One region of the Agathobaculum faecis genome, then DNA from elsewhere that is predicted to be linked to it. Evidence: predicted binding sites of a transcription regulator. Region 1 holds the regulator's gene; each other region holds the start of a gene.
The links. Region 1 encodes NrdR, which represses ribonucleotide reductase genes. Its sites were predicted from a motif close to CACNANATNTNGTG; they were not measured.

Region 1 (5,641 bases):
TGTCAGGCACAGCGCGCCCGCAAGCAAAGCTGCGATTTTCTTTTTCATAATCAGTTCTCTCCTTTTCTCATTGGTGGGACGGCGCGCGGCCGCAGCGCCGCCCCCATATCATTAATTTAATGATAACAAAACAAATTGCTTTACCGGTTGCGCTTATCCAGCCGGCGCGCCAGCCAAAGGCCGGCCTCCTGGAAGATCTGCACGACCACGACAATGATGATCACCGCAACCAGCATAATATCGAACTGATAGCGGTTATAGCCATAGGTGACTGCCACTGCGCCCAGGCCGCCGCCGCCGATAAAGCCGGCCATCGCGGAATAGCCCAGGATAGTGACGACCGAGATCGCGCCGCCGACCATGAGCGAGGGCTTGGCCTCCGGCACAAGCACCTTCCACACGATCTGCCACGGGCTTGCCCCCATAGACTGCGCGGCCTCGATCACGCCAAACGGCACCTCCTTGATGGAGGATTCTACCATGCGCGCCACATAGGGGGCGGCCGCCATGGTCAGCGGCACGATCATCGCGGTCGTGCCAATCGAGGAGCCTGTGATCGCGCGCGTCATCGGCGTAATCATAACGCCCAGGATCAGGAACGGCACCGAGCGCAGAATATTGACAACCACGCCCAGCACGGTGTTGAGTACCGGAATCGGGCGGATGCCGCCCTTATCGCTCACCACCAGCAGCAGGCCGACCGGCAGCCCGATCGCATAGGACACCACGGTGGATACCGCGACCATGTACAAGGTTTCCCACAGGGCCTGCGCCCAGAAATCAGGTGAAAGCATGCGCGTCGCCCTCCTCTACATGCACGTTCTGCGTTTCCAGATAGGCCAGCGCCCGCTTTGCCGCGCGTTCATCCTCCGGCAACTGCAGGATCATCTGGCCATATGCCTTCCCGTCGATATCCTTGGTGTCCGCAAACATGATATTGACCGGCGCCTTGCATTCCAGCACCATGTTGGATACCACCGGCTCAAACGACGAGTTTCCATCAAACACGATGCGGCAGTAATGCCTGCCCGTGGCCAGGCGCTCCCGCCTGCCATCCGGATAGATCAGCTGCTTGGCCATCGCGGACTGCGGGCGGGTGAACACCCGATCGACCGTGCCGACCTCTGCGATGCGGCTGGAATCGATGATCGCCACGCGCTGACAGATCTCCTCGATGACCGCCATCTCATGCGTGATGACCACAATCGTGATGCCGAGCGTCTGATTGATCTCCTTAAGCAGCGCGAGGATGGAGCGCGTCGTCGTCGGGTCCAGCGCGCTGGTCGCCTCGTCGCAGAGCAGGATCTTAGGGTTGGTCGCCAGGGCTCGCGCGATGGCCACGCGCTGCTGCTGGCCGCCGGAAAGCTGGGATGGGTAATTGCCCGCGCGGTCGCTCAGGCCGACGATATCGAGCAGTTCGCGCGCCCGCTTTTCCGCCTCCGCCTTACCCGTCCCCGCGATTTCCAACGGGAAGCAGATATTTTGCAGCGCGGTGCGCTGTTGCAGCAGGTTGAACTGCTGGAAGATCATGCCCATGGAGCGGCGCGCCTGCAGCAGCTCCTTTTTGGAAAGCGCCCCCAGCTCCTGCCCGTCCACCGTGACCGTACCCTCGGTCGGCTTTTCCAGAAAATTGATGCACCGCACCAGCGTGGATTTGCCCGCGCCAGACAGGCCGATGATGCCAAATATCTCGCCGCGTCTGATGTCCAGGCTGACACCGTCAAGCGCCACAACCGTACCCGCGCGCCCGCGGAACGTCTTATTCAGGTTTTGGATTCGCACAATAACATCCTGTTCCAAACCTTATTCCCCCTTGTTTCAAAATAAAAGCGGAAAGCAGTCCTGCTTTCCGCTCGCTTTCCATCTGAACCGCATCGCGCCGCATGACAAATACGGCCCGCTTGCAGCATAACAGCCCTGTTACGGCTGTATTGCAGAAAAACGAGCAAAACCGCACATCATGCACATGGACATTCGCAGTGCCAGCATTACGGTCTCCTCCTTTTCCTACAATTTCTATAGTATATTGCTTGGTTATTAGTGTACCGCTCTTTGCGGGATTTGTCAAGGATTTTTATTTATCTTTAATCAAAGTATTAAGCTCTTCCATGAACGTATTGATATCTTTGAACTGGCGGTAGACCGAGGCAAAGCGCACATAGGCCACCTCGTCCACCTTGCGGAGCTGCTCCATGACCAATTCTCCGATGACCTTGCTGGATACCTCACTCTCGAGCGAGCCGAACACCTTCTGCTCCACATTATCCACGATCTGCTCGAGCTGCATGAGCGAAACCGGCCGCTTTTCGCAGGCCTTCATCAGCCCGTTCAACAGCTTCTGGCGGTCGTAGGCCTGTCGGGTACCGTCCCGCTTGACCAGCATGAGCGGCATGCGCTCGACCGTTTCGTAGGTGGTAAAACGCTTGAGGCATTTGAGACATTCGCGCCGACGGCGGATACTCGTCCCCTCGTCGGTCGGCCGCGAATCGACTACCTTGCTGTCCTCATAGCCGCAAAACGGACATTTCATCGGGCTTCACCCTCGCAATCCTATAAAATGTGAATCATTTGTGGTTATTATACCACCCCTTGTATAAAAAAGTCAACCATAGCGGGCGCATTTACCCCGTCAAACCGTCAAAAAGCGGGAAAGCACGCTCACGGCGCGCGCCAGGTCGTCCGGTCCCGTGAAATTCGAGCGGTATACCTCGATCAACGCATGCCCGCTGTAGCCGGCTGCGCGCAGGCGTGAGAAAAAGTCCGCGTAATCCATCGTTCCCGCCCCGGGCAGCAGGCAGCTCTGCTCGGCTGAGAAATCGTTGATATGGATGTTTACCAGCCGTTCCCCCACTGCATCGATGAATTCCCTCGGGTGACGGCCGGCGCGGTGCGCCTGCTTGATGTCGAGCGTGTACCGCAGCGCGGGAACGTCGCGGTACAGGGCGCTCAGGAATGCGGGGTCGCGCGAACGGCACCACGCCACATTCTCCTGCGCGAGCGTCACGCCGCAGGAGGCTGCGAGCCCGCACAGCCGGCGGTATACCTCGCACTTGCGCGCCCAGCGTGCCGGATCGTCCGCATGCCCCATATCGCGCTCCCCGTGGAAGGTGAAAAAGCGCGCGCCCAGCGCCGCCGCGCATTCCAGATAGCGCTGGTACTGCATCAGCCCGTCCTCTGTGCGGCGCTGGTAATCGGAGAACAGGAGCAGCCCCTCCATCAGCGAGGTGTAGGGGTGGACAGACACGATATCCAGCCCCAGTTGACGCGCCTGCGCGCCCAACTGCTCATAAAAGCGCGGCGAGAACTCGCTCTCCGTATTAAAGAAAACCTCAACCGCATGCACGCCCAGTCCGGCCAGGATGGGCAGTATCTCCTCGACCGGCTGCGGATAGAAGCACGCAGTCGAAATGCCCAGACGCATGGGGGTCCCTCCTTTTCCAAAAAAACCGGACGGGGATACACGCCGCACCCCCGTCCGTTGTTTCGCGCAGTACGCGCTTCTTTCCCTTTATTCAGATACGTTTCTTGCGGAAATGCTTGCGGTAGAACGACCAGAAGCTTGCCGACAGCATGATCGACGACCAGGCGCCCGCAACGATGCCCACGATCAGCGGCAGCGTAAACTGCTTGAGAGACGGCACGCCCAGAACAAAGATCATGCCGACTGTGAACAGCGTGGTAAGGGTCGTGTTGATGGTACGTCCCATGGTCTGCCAGACGCTGCGCTCCGCGACCTCCTCAAACGGCTCCTTGCGCGCCACACGCAGGTTCTCACGGATGCGGTCGAATACGATGATGGACGCGTTGATCGAATAGCCGAGTATGGTCAGCGCCGCAGCGATAAAGCCGGTGTCCAGCGGGATCTGGAACCATACATAGACCGACAGCATGATCAACAGGTCGTGGATCAGGCAGGTGACCGCCGCCAGGCCGCTGGTGAGTTCAAATCGGATGGTGATATAGATCAGCATCAGCACGATCGCCACTACCGCGCACAGGAACGCCGCGCGCTGTAGGTCGCTGCCGACCGAAGGGGAAACGTCGTTATTGTTGTATAGATCTTTTCCATCTTTGTCCAGGCTGTAGGTTTCGACCATCTTGTCGATGACAGCCGCGCGCTTTTCCGAATCGATCGAGGTAGAGCGGATCAGCACGTTTTCGTTGCTGTCGCCCGACGAGGTGACCGAGGACGGGTCGACGCCCGTTACCTCCTGAAACAACTCGCGCACCTCAGTCTGGACCGTCTGGTCCACCGTCTTGTGCAGGTTGAACTCCATCTCCGTGCCGCCGGCAAAGTCGATGCTCAGGTTAAAGAAGTTCTGGCCGAACGGCAGCGCAATCAGAGCCACCAAGCCGGTCGCGCACAGCAGGATGGAGATAATGCCAAAAATCTTGAAATTCTTCAGAATGGGAAACTTGGGTTTCATTATTTATCTCCTCCTTTCTTAAACGCCGTAAGCCTTGGGGCTGCGAACATGGAAATCCACCATGCGGTTGAGCAGGAAATGGGTCACCGTCAGGGCTGTAAACATGGAAATGATAACGCCGAGGCCCAGCGTGGTCGCAAAGCCGACGATTGTGCCGGTACCCATCCAGAACAGCACCGCGGCCGCAATCAGCGTGGTGATGTTGGAGTCCAGGATCGCGGTGAACGCGCGCTTAAAGCCGGAGTCGATAGCACTCTTGACGGTCTTGCCCGCGCGCAGCTCTTCCTTGATGCGTTCAAAGATAATGACGTTCGCATCGACCGCCATGCCGATCGACAGGATGATGCCCGCGATACCCGGCAGGGACAGGTTGACACGGATCAGGCCGAACACGACCGCTTCAATGACAATATAGAAGCCGAGCGCCAGACAGGCGACCAGGCCCGGGATGCGGTAAACGATCAGCATGAACAGGCAGACCAGCACAATGCCGATCGCGCCCGCGAGCAGCGAGGTCTGCAGGGCGTTCGCGCCGAGCTGCGGGCCAACCGAGCGAAGCTCAACCTGCTTGAGGCTGAACGGCATCTGGCCGACGTTGATCAGGTCCGCCAGCTCCTTGGCGCTTTCCGCCGTGAAGTTGCCGCCCGAGATCACGCAGGTACTCTGCGTCAGCTGGTTCTCCACCATCGGTGTGGAAATCGCCTGATCGTCCATGACGATGGCAAGGAAGTTCATACCGTCCGTATTTTTCCGCGCCGCGATCGAAGCGGTCGCCTCGGAGAATTTCTGCGTTCCCTCGTCGGTGAACTCGATCTGGACGTAATGCTCGTCCGTCAGTTCCGCGCCGGTCGGCTGGCCGTACATGGCGGTCGCACGCTTGATATCTGTGCCGGTCAGCCACTCCTTGCCGTCCGCGTCCATAAACACGAGCTGCGCGGTCGAGCCCAACGTCTGCACGGCTTCTTCAGGATTGGTGATCTGCGGGATCTCGACCGAGATGCGGTTGTCGCCCGAAAGCGCGACAGTCGCCTCGGTGAAGCCCTTGTTGGTCAGGCGCTGACGGATCATGGACTGCGCCGTTTCCATATCGCTGGACAGGTTGCCCGTATCGTAGCCCTCCGGCAGCTCCGCCTCATATACGATGCGCGAACCGCCCACCAGATCGAGGCCGAGCCGGATGCCGTGCTCGGTATCATTCACCGCAGGGATGATCG
Region 2 (5,641 bases), on a different contig from region 1:
CCGATCAGCCCGACGATCATGCCGATCATCTGATTTTGGATCTGCAAAGACAGGACAAGCTGTAAGAGCAGGATCGCCAGGGTTGTGACCAAACTGGAGAAAAAATATTCCGTCAGCTTTGTCACCGGTGGGTTTCCGGCAAAACCGCTGCAGATGCCGAACAGCAGGACGACCGCCATTTGCACGGCGAGAAAACCGGTCATGTATGCAGCACCGCAGATCAGCTTCGCGTCGAACAGCGAACCGGTTGGCTGCACGGTTTCAAGCAGCTTGAGGGTTTGCCCCTTATGCTCAATATCAGCCAGACGGGAGGCAACCACGGCCGCGATTACAGGCGTCATCATTGCGTTGAGCATGGGGAAATTATATAGGATCATCGCCCAGCCCTGCTGCAGCTCCCGCTCCGACAGCGCGCGGAGGCTGTACAGCCCCCAGGCGAGCTGCGCCGCCAGCATAACCAGCAGAGGGAGCCATATCCGGCGGCGCCTGCATTTGAAAAACTCCATTTTGAGCGCTTTCATAAGCTTGCCGCCCCCTCCGTCAGTTCCAGGAAAATATCCTCCAGGTTTTTGCGGCGTTCTTCAATACGGAGCACGCCAATCCCGCTGTCAGTCAGCAGGGCGACGCAGTGCGCGACTTCTTCGTTTTCCAGCGGCGGCAGAATAATCTCGTCGGCGTCCAAGTCATTAATTACGCCGTCATGGGTCAGGATCGCCTGCGCCAGCGGGTTGTTAAGCGTACGAAGCGCCAGATGATGTTCGCTTTTCTCGTGGAGACGGTCGATCGTATTTTGGTAGACTAGGGCGCCATCCGCAATTACACCCACATGGGTCGCCATCTGATCGATCTCGCTGAGCAGGTGGCTGGATACCAGCACGGTCATGCCAAAGCGGCGCGGCAGGTCGCAGATCAGCTCACGCATTTCCTGAATCCCCGCAGGATCCAGACCGTTGGTTGGCTCGTCGAGTATCAGCAGGCGGGGATGCGCAAGCAGTGCGGCGGCCAATCCGAGCCGCTGCTTCATACCGAGGGAGTAATGTGCGACCTGCTTGTCCTTTTGGCTGGTCAGGCGAACGATTTCGAGCGCCTCGCGAATATTCTGTTCCGGAACCTTCCGCAGCGTCTGCAGGATCTTCAGATTTTCCTCGCCGGTCAAATGGCCATAATAAGAAGGGGATTCGATCAGGGAACCAATATCCTTTAAGATATCCAGTCGGTTTTTCGCATTCATCCGTTTGCCGAATACGTCTATTTCGCCGCCGGTAGGATGCGCCAGGCCGAGGATCATTTTCAAGGTGGTGGACTTTCCGGCGCCGTTGGGGCCGAGAAAGCCGTATATCGCGCCCTCTGGCACCTGCATGTGCAGGTCCTTGACGCGCAGCGCACCGCCATAGCTCTTACAAAGCCCTTTTGTTTCAACCAGATTTTGCGTCATAGGGGAACACTCCATTTCTCTTTTTGTTATATTACAATGATACGATGAGAAGATTACAATTAGATGAAGCCTACCTTACAATTACCTTACTTTTTTACAAATAGACCGAAATATGTGTTATCATAGCTGGGGTGATGCAATATGCGGGATATTTATAGCTGCAAAATATTAATTGTGGATGACGAGGCGGCGCTCTGCAATATGATAAAGGAGATTTTAATGCAGGCGGGCTTCCTCGCGGTATATACCGCGCAAAGCTGTACGGAGGCGCGGCGGGCGGTGGGCGATATCAGGCCGGAGGCGATCCTGCTGGATGTGATGCTGCCGGACGGCGATGGCTTTTCGCTGCTGCAGGAGCTGCGGCAGGAAAGAGATATCCCTATTCTGTTCCTTTCCGCACGCGATGCGGATGCGGATCGTCTGCACGGACTCGGTTTAGGGGCGGATGATTATATCGCCAAGCCTTTTCTTCCGCAGGAACTGGTGCTGCGGCTGACCGCGGTGCTCCGGCGTTCCTATGCCGCAAATCTGCAAAATGCGGGGGAGTGTCTATCGCTGGGGGAAACGGTTGTGGATTGGGGCAGCGGGCTGGTGCTTCGTGACGCGAACTCCACGCCGCTGACCGCAAAGGAATACGCGCTGTTGCGCAAGCTCGCGGATAATCGGGGCAATATTGTTACCATAGACGCGCTGTGCCGCGCCGTGTGGGACGAGGAAAATTTTGGATACGAAAATACGCTTATGGTGCATATCCGCCGGCTGCGGGAAAAAATTGAAGATAATCCCTCCAAGCCGCGCTGGCTGCTGACGGTGCGCGGCCTTGGGTACAAGCTCACACGGGAGGATAGGCAATGAAGGGTCTTGGCAGGATACTCGGACGGTATGTAGGCGCGGCAATCGGCGTGGGGCTGTTTTTGTTGATCTTGAATCTAGGTGTGATGCTGGGCTTCATTTTGCATTGTTCGGATGAGAAACCCAGACCGGAGGACCGCGTCGAGGTCATCGCTGACGGGATTGAGCGTCAGACGGACGGATGCTTTGCTGTTTCCGCAGAAGCGCGTCGGGCAATGGAGGAGCGTTATGCTTGGGCAATGCAACTTGACGACAGTGGCGCTGTTGTTTGGAGCGACCGCATGCCGGAAAACCTGCCCCGGCAGTATACGGCGGGAGAGATTGCCTCCTTTTCCCGCTGGTACCTGAAGGATTATCCGGTTTATGTTTGGTCGGATGAGGATGGATTGCTGGTACTTGCCAGTGAGCCGGGCAGCGAGTGGAAATACCTGATGCGGGCCTCCGCCTATACGATCGAGCAATTGTCGGTATGGGCGCCCAGCGTACTGGCGCTGAACCTGCTGGTCGCGCTAGCGCTTGCGTTGCTGCTTGGTTGGCGCATGTACCGCGCCGCCGCGCCGCTTGCGGAGGGCATCGGCGCGCTGGCAAAGGGGGAGGGAACGCAGCTTGCTGAACGAGGTGTGCTGGGACAGCTTTCCGCCGACTTGAATCGGGTCTCCCGCCAGCTTTCCACGCAGCGGACGATGCTGCAGAAGCGCGACCGGACACGTACCGAGTGGATCGCAGGCGTTTCGCACGATATCCGCACCCCGTTGTCCCTGGTACAGGGGAATGCGGCGCAGTTGGAAAGCAGCGGAGTGCTGCCGGAGGAGGCGCGGCGCAAAGCGCGCATCATCCGTGAACAGAGCCAGCGGATTGGTCGCCTGGTGAGCGATCTGAACCTGGCCTCCAAACTGGAATACGAGCTGCAACCACTGCACCAGGGAAGTTTTCGGCCAGCGGCGATGCTACGCGCAGCGGCGGCCGAACTGCTCAATATGCTGTCAGACGATCGGGTATCGCTGGAGGTGGATATCCCATCCGAGGCCGGCGCCTTGACGGTGACAGGAGACGAAACGCTGCTCCGGCGTGCGGTGGATAATTTATTGCGCAACAGCGTCTTTCACAACACTGGAAGCGTTCATATCAAGCTGTCCCTTTCCGTTTCTGCGCAGTCCTGGTCGGTCTCGGTTGCCGATAACGGTGCCGGTCTTCCGCAGGCGGCACTGGCGCAGATGCGGCGCCCCGCTGGGGAGCAGCTGCCGCAGCACGGCCTTGGGATTGTGCTGGTGCGCCAGATCACCCGCGCACACGGAGGCAAGGCGCGGTTTGTCAATACCCAGCCGGGGCTGTTGGCGACGCTCAGCTTTCCGCGGAAAGGGTGACCTGAACCATGACAAAAACCGTCAAATTCAGCCGGCTGTTTTTGTGGAATATTTTTGGCTGTGTACCTCTTTTCCTACTATATATGGTATGCTATAATTATTTTTGCTACTAAATAATATGAGTGAGGAAAAATGATGGTACGCGTTATCAAAAAGGATCACACCAAAGAAGCATTCAATATACAAAAGGTTGTTATTGCCGTTAATAAATCGGCAAACCGTGTGCTGTATACCTTCACGGAGGATGAGCTCAAAGCGATCTGCGGCCATGTGGAAGGATACATCCGAGATCACGGCATGACAGAGGTGCAGATTTGGCAGATGCACAATATTGTGGAGGCTGCGCTGGAGGCCGTGCGGCCGGAAGTCGCCAAAAGCTATCGCGATTACCGCAACTACAAGCAGGACTTTGTCGGCATGCTGGATAGTGTGTATCAGAAGAGCCAGTCCATCATGTATATCGGGGACAAGGAGAACTCCAATACGGATTCCGCGCTGGTCTCCACCAAGCGCAGCCTGATTTTCAACCAGCTCAATAAGGAGCTGTACCAGAAGTTTTTCATGAATACGGAGGAGCTGCAGGCCTGCCGAGACGGTTATATTTATATTCACGATATGTCCGCGCGCCGCGATACGATGAACTGCTGCCTGTTTGACGTAGAACATGTACTCAAAGGCGGCTTTGAAATGGGAAACCTGTGGTATAACGAACCGAAAACGCTCAACGTGGCGTTCGATGTGATCGGGGACATCGTGCTGTCCGCTGCCAGTCAGCAATATGGCGGCTTTACCGTACCCTCGGTCGATCTTTTGCTGGAACCGTACGCGGAACGCAGCTACAACCTGCTGACTGAAAAATACAGCCGCTTGGGGCTGGCTGCGGATGCAGTCGAAAAAGAGGTCATGGCGGATATACTGAATGATTTCGAACAGGGGTTCCAGGGCTGGGAGTACAAATTCAACACGGTGGCCTCCAGTCGCGGCGACTATCCGTTCATCACGATGACCATGGGTACCGGTACGGGCCGGTTTGCTAAGCTCGCTTCGATCACAATGCTGCATGTCCGCCGGAAAGGGCAGGGAAAAAAGGGGCAGAAAAAGCCGGTGCTGTTCCCTAAAATCGTTTTTCTTTACGATGAGGAGCTGCACGGCCCCGACAAACCGCTGGAGGATGTGTTTGAGGCGGGGATATTATGCTCCTCCAAGGCCATGTATCCGGACTGGCTCTCGCTTTCGGGGGAAGGGTATGTTCCCAGCATGTATCAAAAATACGGCGCAATCGTCAGCCCGATGGGGTGCCGCGCTTTCCTTTCCCCGTGGTATGAGCGCGGCGGCATGAAGCCGGCGGATGAAGAGGATAAGCCGGTATTCATCGGCCGTTGGAATATCGGCGCGGTATCACTGCATTTGCCGATGATTTACGCCAGAGCGCAGCAGGAGAATCGCCCATTCCATGAGGTGCTGGACTACTATCTCGAACTGATCCGTAAGCTGCATATCCGCACATATGCGTACCTGGGGGAGATGCGCGCCTCCACCAACCCGCTGGCCTACTGCGAGGGCGGCTTTTATGGCGGCCATCTCAAGCCGTCGGACAAGATCAAGCCCATCATGAAAACCGCGACTGCCTCGTTCGGTATCACCGCGCTCAATGAGCTGCAGGAGCTGTATAACGGAAAATCCCTAGTGGAGGACGGCGCTTTTGCGCTCGAAACCCTGGAATACATCAACCGGAGGGTCAATCAGTTCAAGGAGGAGGACGGAAACCTCTACGCGATTTACGGAACGCCCGCCGAAAGCCTTTGCGGACTTCAGGTAGAGCAATTTCGGAAAAAGTATGGTATAATCGAAGGGGTGTCCGATCGGCCTTATGTGTCCAACAGCTTCCACTGCCATGTGACCGAAGAACTGACCCCGATCGAAAAACAGGACTTGGAGGGACGCTTCTGGAACCTGTGCAACGGCGGCAAGATCCAGTATGTAAAATACC
Region 3 (5,641 bases), on a different contig from region 1:
GCTGCGCTAAGCCGGCAGACCGGCGCGCTTGTCGCGCTTGCCGGCCCTCTGGTCGAGCAGCTCCAAGAGCGGGCTGAGATCGGGATCGGCTATATCGTCCGGCGCGAGCTGTGGGGGCAGGGCTACGGCGTGGAATGCGCCCGTGCCTGCATCCGCTATGCGTTCGGCGTGCTCGGCGCGGTGCGTGTGGTCGCGACCATCCGCCCCAACAACCTGCCCTCTCTGCGTGTCGCCGCCCAATGCGGGATGCAGGCCGTCGAGCAGATCAGCAAGCATTACCGCGGCAAGGACATGCCGCATATCGTCTGTGCGCTCGACCAGCCGCTGACGCAGGGACAAGCAACGGCTGAGGACAGCGCCGATGCCTGAAAGTCAAACCAAAACCCGCCTTTTCAGGCGGGTTTTCTTCATTAACGGTATTGCTCCGCCCAGACCGGCGCTTGCTCTGCAAGCGACCGGGGGACATCCAGCACGCGCTGGTTTTCGCTGCCGCGGAACCGCAGCTCGATATTGCGTTCAGCCTCGATAAACCGCCCGTCTACCAGCAGGTCAAGCTGGGAAAGCAGCTTTTTCACAGAGGGATCGGGCAGCCCCAGAAGCTCTTCGAACGTATAGCCGGAATACGCCATCAGGTGCTTCCCCTTCTTCTTCAGCTCAACCGCCAGCCGGTACAGTGGCTCGGGCTGACAAAACGGTTCGCCTCCGGAAAAGGTCACGCCCTTTACCAGCGGGTTTTTGCACATATCGCGCAGCAGGGCTTCTAGCTCCATATCCCTGCCGCCCGCAAAATCGTGCGTCTGCGGATTGTGGCAGCCCGGGCAGTGATGTGGGCAACCCTGCGTGAACAGAGTATAGCGGAAGCCGGGGCCGTCGACAATCGACTCCCCGACCGTACCCGCAATGCGTATGGACCCTTCCATTACGCCGTATGCTCCTCTTCCAGCGAGCAGCACGCTACTGTGTGCTTTACGCGGTCATGCTCCTCCGCGCGCTTGGCGTTATTGAACCGATCGAGCGTGCCGACCAGATAGCCCGTGATGCGGCGGATACGCTCAAAGCCGACACCCTCGCCGATCAACTGCTCCTGCATTACCTTTTCTTCCATAATCGTACGCTTCCTTTCTCAATCCTTGACGATTTTCAATGTATTGGGCTGACGGTCGGCTTCCTCCGCAGGATCGCCGTGGTAGCCGAGCGTCATACTGTTCAAATTCTTGTAAAGGCCGAGCTTCTGCAGCTTGGAAAGCGGCACGCCCTCGCCCTCATGCCGGCCGCAACGCGGGCAGGTTTCACCGATGATGCCGGTATAGCCGCACACAGGGTCGCGGTCGATCGGATGGTTGATGGCGCCATAGCCGATACCCGCCTCTTTCATCGCGCGGACTACCGCCTCAAACGCCTCCAAATTCTGCGTCGGGTCGCCGTCCAGCTCGATATAGCTGATGTGGCCGCCATTGGTCAGTTCGTGGTAGGGCGCCTCTCGCACAATCTTTTCAAACGCCGAGATCGGATAATATACCGGTACATGGAACGAATTCGTATAGTAATCCCGATCGGTCACGCCCTCGATCTTTCCGTACTTCTGGCGGTCGATCTTGACGAAGCGGCCGGACAGCCCCTCTGCCGGCGTCGCAATCAGGGAGAAGTTCAGGCCGTATTTTTCGCCCGCCTTATCCACCCGCTCGCGCATGTGGCTGACGATCTCCAGACCCAGGTTCTGCGCTTCGTCGCTTTCCCCGTGATGCTTGCCGATCAGTGCCTTGAGCGTTTCCGCCAAGCCGATGAAGCCAAGCGTCAGGGTACCGTGCTTGAGCACCTCGCCCACCGTATCATCCGGTCCGAGCTTATCTGAGTCGATCCATACGCCCTCGCCCATGAGGAACGGATAATTGCGCACCTTTTTCGCCGCCTGTATCCGGAAGCGGGCCAGCAGCTGATCGAATACCAGATCGATCTTCCGGTCGAGATCCTCAAAGAACCAGTCGATATCGCCGTGGCTGCGGATCGCGATACGCGGCAGGTTGATCGACGTGAACGACAGGTTGCCGCGGCCGGTGACAATCTCGCGCGTGGGGTCATACCGGTTGGCGATCACGCGGGTACGGCAGCCCATGTAAGCGCATTCGGTTTCCGGATGGCCGGGCTTGTAATATTTGCGGTTGAACGGTGCGTCCAGGAACGAGAAGTTCGGGAACATTCGCTTGGCCGACACGCGGCAGGCCAACTTGAACAGGTCGTAGTTTGGGTCGGTTTCGTTGTAATTGATCCCTTCCTTGACCTTGAAGATATGGATCGGGAAGATCGGCGTTTCGCCGTTGCCCAGTCCCGCCTCGGTCGCCAGCAGAAGCTGCTCTGTCGCCAGACGCCCCTCGGGCGAGGTATCCGTGCCGTAATTGAGCGAGGAAAACGGGATCTGCGCGCCCGCGCGGGAATGCATGGTATTGAGGTTATGTACCAACGCCTCCATGGCCTGATAGGTGGCCTTACGGGTTTCCTTATCTGCGTATTTGCGGGCGAAGCGCACGCATTTGGCCGCCGCCTCCGTGCCAAGGTTCTCCCCCAGCGCGGCGGTCAGGGCCTCGTCATAGCCGTTCCTCCCCGCCAGACAGGCCCATTTGCCGGTCTGGCGTTCGAGCCGTTCGGTCAGCGCCGCGGCATCCACCTCATTGTTCTCATCTGCGCCATATACTTCCAGCGCTTTCGCCAGATTGTCGCGGAACAGCTTGCGGAAGGTCTTCTTCACCCCCGGCGCCATCGAGTAGTCGAAGTTGGGAACGGACTGTCCGCCATGCTGGTCATTCTGGTTGGACTGAATGGCGATACAGGCCAGCGCGGAATATGAACGGATATCGTTCGGCTCGCGCAAGAATCCATGCCCCGTCGAAAAACCGCCGGAGAACAACTGCAATAGGTCGATCTGGCAACAGGTTGTTGTCAGCGTCAGAAAATCCAGGTCGTGAATATGGATATCGCCTTCGCGGTGCGCCTTGGCATGCGCAGGGTCGAGAATAAACATCTCATAGAACTGTTTGGCGCCCTCTGAACCATACTTGAGCATAGTACCCATCGCGGTATCGCCGTCGATGTTGGCGTTTTCGCGCTTGACATCGTTTTCGAGCGAGGATTGGAAAGTCAGATCCTCGTACACTTTCATCAGTTTGGTGTTCATCTCGCGCACGCGTGTGCGCTCATTCCGGTAGAGGATATACTTTTTTGCCGTGCGGGCATGTCCGTTTTTAATCAGCACCTTCTCTACCGTATCTTGTATCTGCTCAACGGTAGGGATCTCGTCTCCAGCAGCGGCTTCCAGCGCTTTTTCCACCTGTCCGGCCAGATCGCGCGCCATTTCGTAGTCCTGGCCGCCCGACGCCTGCGCCGCGCCGAAGATCGCGCTTGCAATCTTATCAATTTCAAAGGGCGCACGGCGGCCGTCCCTTTTGATGATCTGCTGGATCATATTCGCTGTCCCTTTCCTTTTCGCCGCCGTTTGCGGCGCTCACTAAATTTCGTAGTGTTTTTCATTTTTCTGCACCATATATTGTGCCTGTATTTGATATTTTACCCCTATCCCTATACAATGTCAAGCCCATTTCGGCTTTTTGGCAGAATCACAAGAAATCCGCATTTTTTCTTGTTGCATTTTCTAATCTTTTCTTTTTCCCCCTGTGGACCATGTGAATAATCCCCTGTGGACAGCCTGCCTCCTGTGGATAAAGCTGTGTCCGCAGTGTGGAAAGCTACCGGAAGACGCAAAAACGCCCGCACCATATATCACACAATATATAGTGCAGGCGCTCTGTTCGGTTTAATCCGCCAAACCGATCGCGTTGGATACCGGAAGCGACAGGACAATGCCGTGGCTTTTGGTTTTCATGCCGACCGCTTTCATAATAGCGGTCATGATCTCCTGCTTCTCCTCGCTCTTGACCACGAGGAAAACAATCTCCTTTTCCGCCTGTATCTCGATGCCGAAAAACTGCTTAACCTCATCCTCCGCGATACCGCGGGCGGAGATCACCGTACCGCCGCGGGCGCCCGCTTTCCGCGCGACATCCATGACCAGATTGGTATACCCCTGCTCCATGACGACCGCGACCACGTCAAAGCCGTCCTTCTTTTCCGCTCTGTCCATATCCAACACCTCCGTTTGTTCTGCCTGTGTCAGCAGCTTGTGCCAACGCACACCGATTCCTGTGACCGGCACCGAAAAGGCGATGCCGCGGCCTGGGTAACGCATTTTCAGCTCATAGCCGAGCCGTTCCAGCAGATGCTGCGCCAGTTGATGCCCAGCAAGACACATCACGATCGCTTTCGATGTTTCGCCCAGGCCGAGCAGGTCAAGCATTTCCGTGCGCGCAGTCCCCCGCGCCATGCACTCAAAGCTGACCAGCGCGCGATTTTCCCGATAAACACGCAACACGCTCTCAGCCTGCGCCGTATCGACCACCGCTACAACAAGCTCGACTGCGCTGTGTACCGTCATCTGAGGCTGATACTCACTCATGCGGCGTGTCCTCCTGTAATACGATGATTTCATCCTCATCCTCTGCGGCGGGCAGTTCCTCCTCCGCTTCGGTAAGGCGTTGCTTCTTCCTATATAGAATACCAAGAATTTGTATCGTAAGCAAGGGGGTCATTGCAACCATCGCCACAATTCCAAACGCATCGGTCAATACATTGCCACCCATCGCCTCACAGGCGCCCATTGCAAACGGCAGCAGAAAGGTCGTCGTCATCGGTCCGGAGGCCACGCCGCCGGAGTCGAACGCGATACCGGTGAATATTTTGGGTACCAGAAAGGTCAGCCCCAGTGCGACCGTATAACCCGGCACCAAAATCCAGTAAATCGACAGCCCTGTCAGCACACGCAGCATGGACATGCCTACCGAGCACGCCACGCCGATGGAAAGGCTCAGCATCATAGCGCGCTGGGATACCGCGCCGTTTGTAATCATCTCTACCTGTTTGTTCAGAACATGTACTGCGGGTTCGGCCGTGACTAGAAAATAGCCGATCAGCATGCCAAGCGGCACCAGCAGCCAACTATGTCCCCCGCCGGCGAGCTGTTGTCCCAGGAAATGGCCGGCCGGCATAAAACCGACGTTTACACCAGTCAGAAACAGTGCCAGCCCAACAAAAGTATAAATAAAGCCGACGCCGATTTTCTGTAGCTGCAGCCGGCGGAAACGCCGGAAAACAAGCTGGAATATCGCGCAGAAAATGATAATCGGGAAAAGCGCGGAGCATACCTCTTTAATATACTCCGGCAGATCGTGCAGGAATACCAGCGCTACCTGCTGCGTGTCCTGCACCTCCGGCACTGTGACCGGCGTATAGCTGGGATCGCCGCCGCGATAGAAAATCCCCAGTAGTAGCACGGCCAGAATCGGCCCAATGCTGCACAGCGCAACCAAACCGAAGCTGTCGTCCTGCGCGTCACGGTCACCACGGATGGAGGCCAGGCCGATGCCGAGCGCCATGATGAACGGAACCGTAATCGGGCCGGTCGTCACGCCGCCCGAATCGAACGCCACCGAAACGAATTCGTTGGGGACAAAAATAGAAAGCACGAAAACGCCGATGTAAAACATAATCAACAGATTCGCCAGTCGGATCTTGAACAGGGTACGCAGCATGGCAA

Region 2: a site for NrdR is predicted at 3,727-3,740, ahead of nrdD (anaerobic ribonucleoside-triphosphate reductase). Genes of this name have one in related genera too.
Region 3: a site for NrdR is predicted at 3,530-3,543, ahead of H8S45_RS06235 (anaerobic ribonucleoside triphosphate reductase). Genes of this name have one in related genera too.

Annotation. Positions count from the first base shown of each region.
Region 1 covers NZ_JACOPL010000007.1:127,890-133,530, reverse strand. Annotated here, with positions in the region: gene H8S45_RS08975 (MetQ/NlpA family ABC transporter substrate-binding protein) at 1-48, opposite strand, end outside; gene H8S45_RS08970 (methionine ABC transporter permease) at 141-794, opposite strand; gene H8S45_RS08965 (methionine ABC transporter ATP-binding protein) at 781-1,800, opposite strand; gene nrdR (transcriptional regulator NrdR) at 2,075-2,530, opposite strand; gene H8S45_RS08955 (sugar phosphate isomerase/epimerase family protein) at 2,630-3,421, opposite strand; gene secF (protein translocase subunit SecF) at 3,513-4,427, opposite strand; gene secD (protein translocase subunit SecD) at 4,446-5,641, opposite strand, start outside.
Region 2 covers NZ_JACOPL010000001.1:288,470-294,110, reverse strand. Annotated here, with positions in the region: gene H8S45_RS01415 (ABC transporter permease) at 1-521, opposite strand, end outside; gene H8S45_RS01410 (ATP-binding cassette domain-containing protein) at 518-1,435, opposite strand; gene H8S45_RS01405 (response regulator transcription factor) at 1,577-2,290, shown strand; gene H8S45_RS01400 (sensor histidine kinase) at 2,287-3,651, shown strand; gene nrdD (anaerobic ribonucleoside-triphosphate reductase) at 3,784-5,641, shown strand, end outside.
Region 3 covers NZ_JACOPL010000005.1:763-6,403, reverse strand. Annotated here, with positions in the region: gene H8S45_RS06250 (GNAT family N-acetyltransferase) at 1-369, shown strand, start outside; gene nrdG (anaerobic ribonucleoside-triphosphate reductase activating protein) at 411-920, opposite strand; partial or broken gene nrdD (anaerobic ribonucleoside-triphosphate reductase) at 920-1,063, opposite strand; gene H8S45_RS06235 (anaerobic ribonucleoside triphosphate reductase) at 1,124-3,457, opposite strand; gene H8S45_RS06230 (P-II family nitrogen regulator) at 3,806-4,504, opposite strand; gene H8S45_RS06225 (DUF1538 domain-containing protein) at 4,497-5,641, opposite strand, start outside.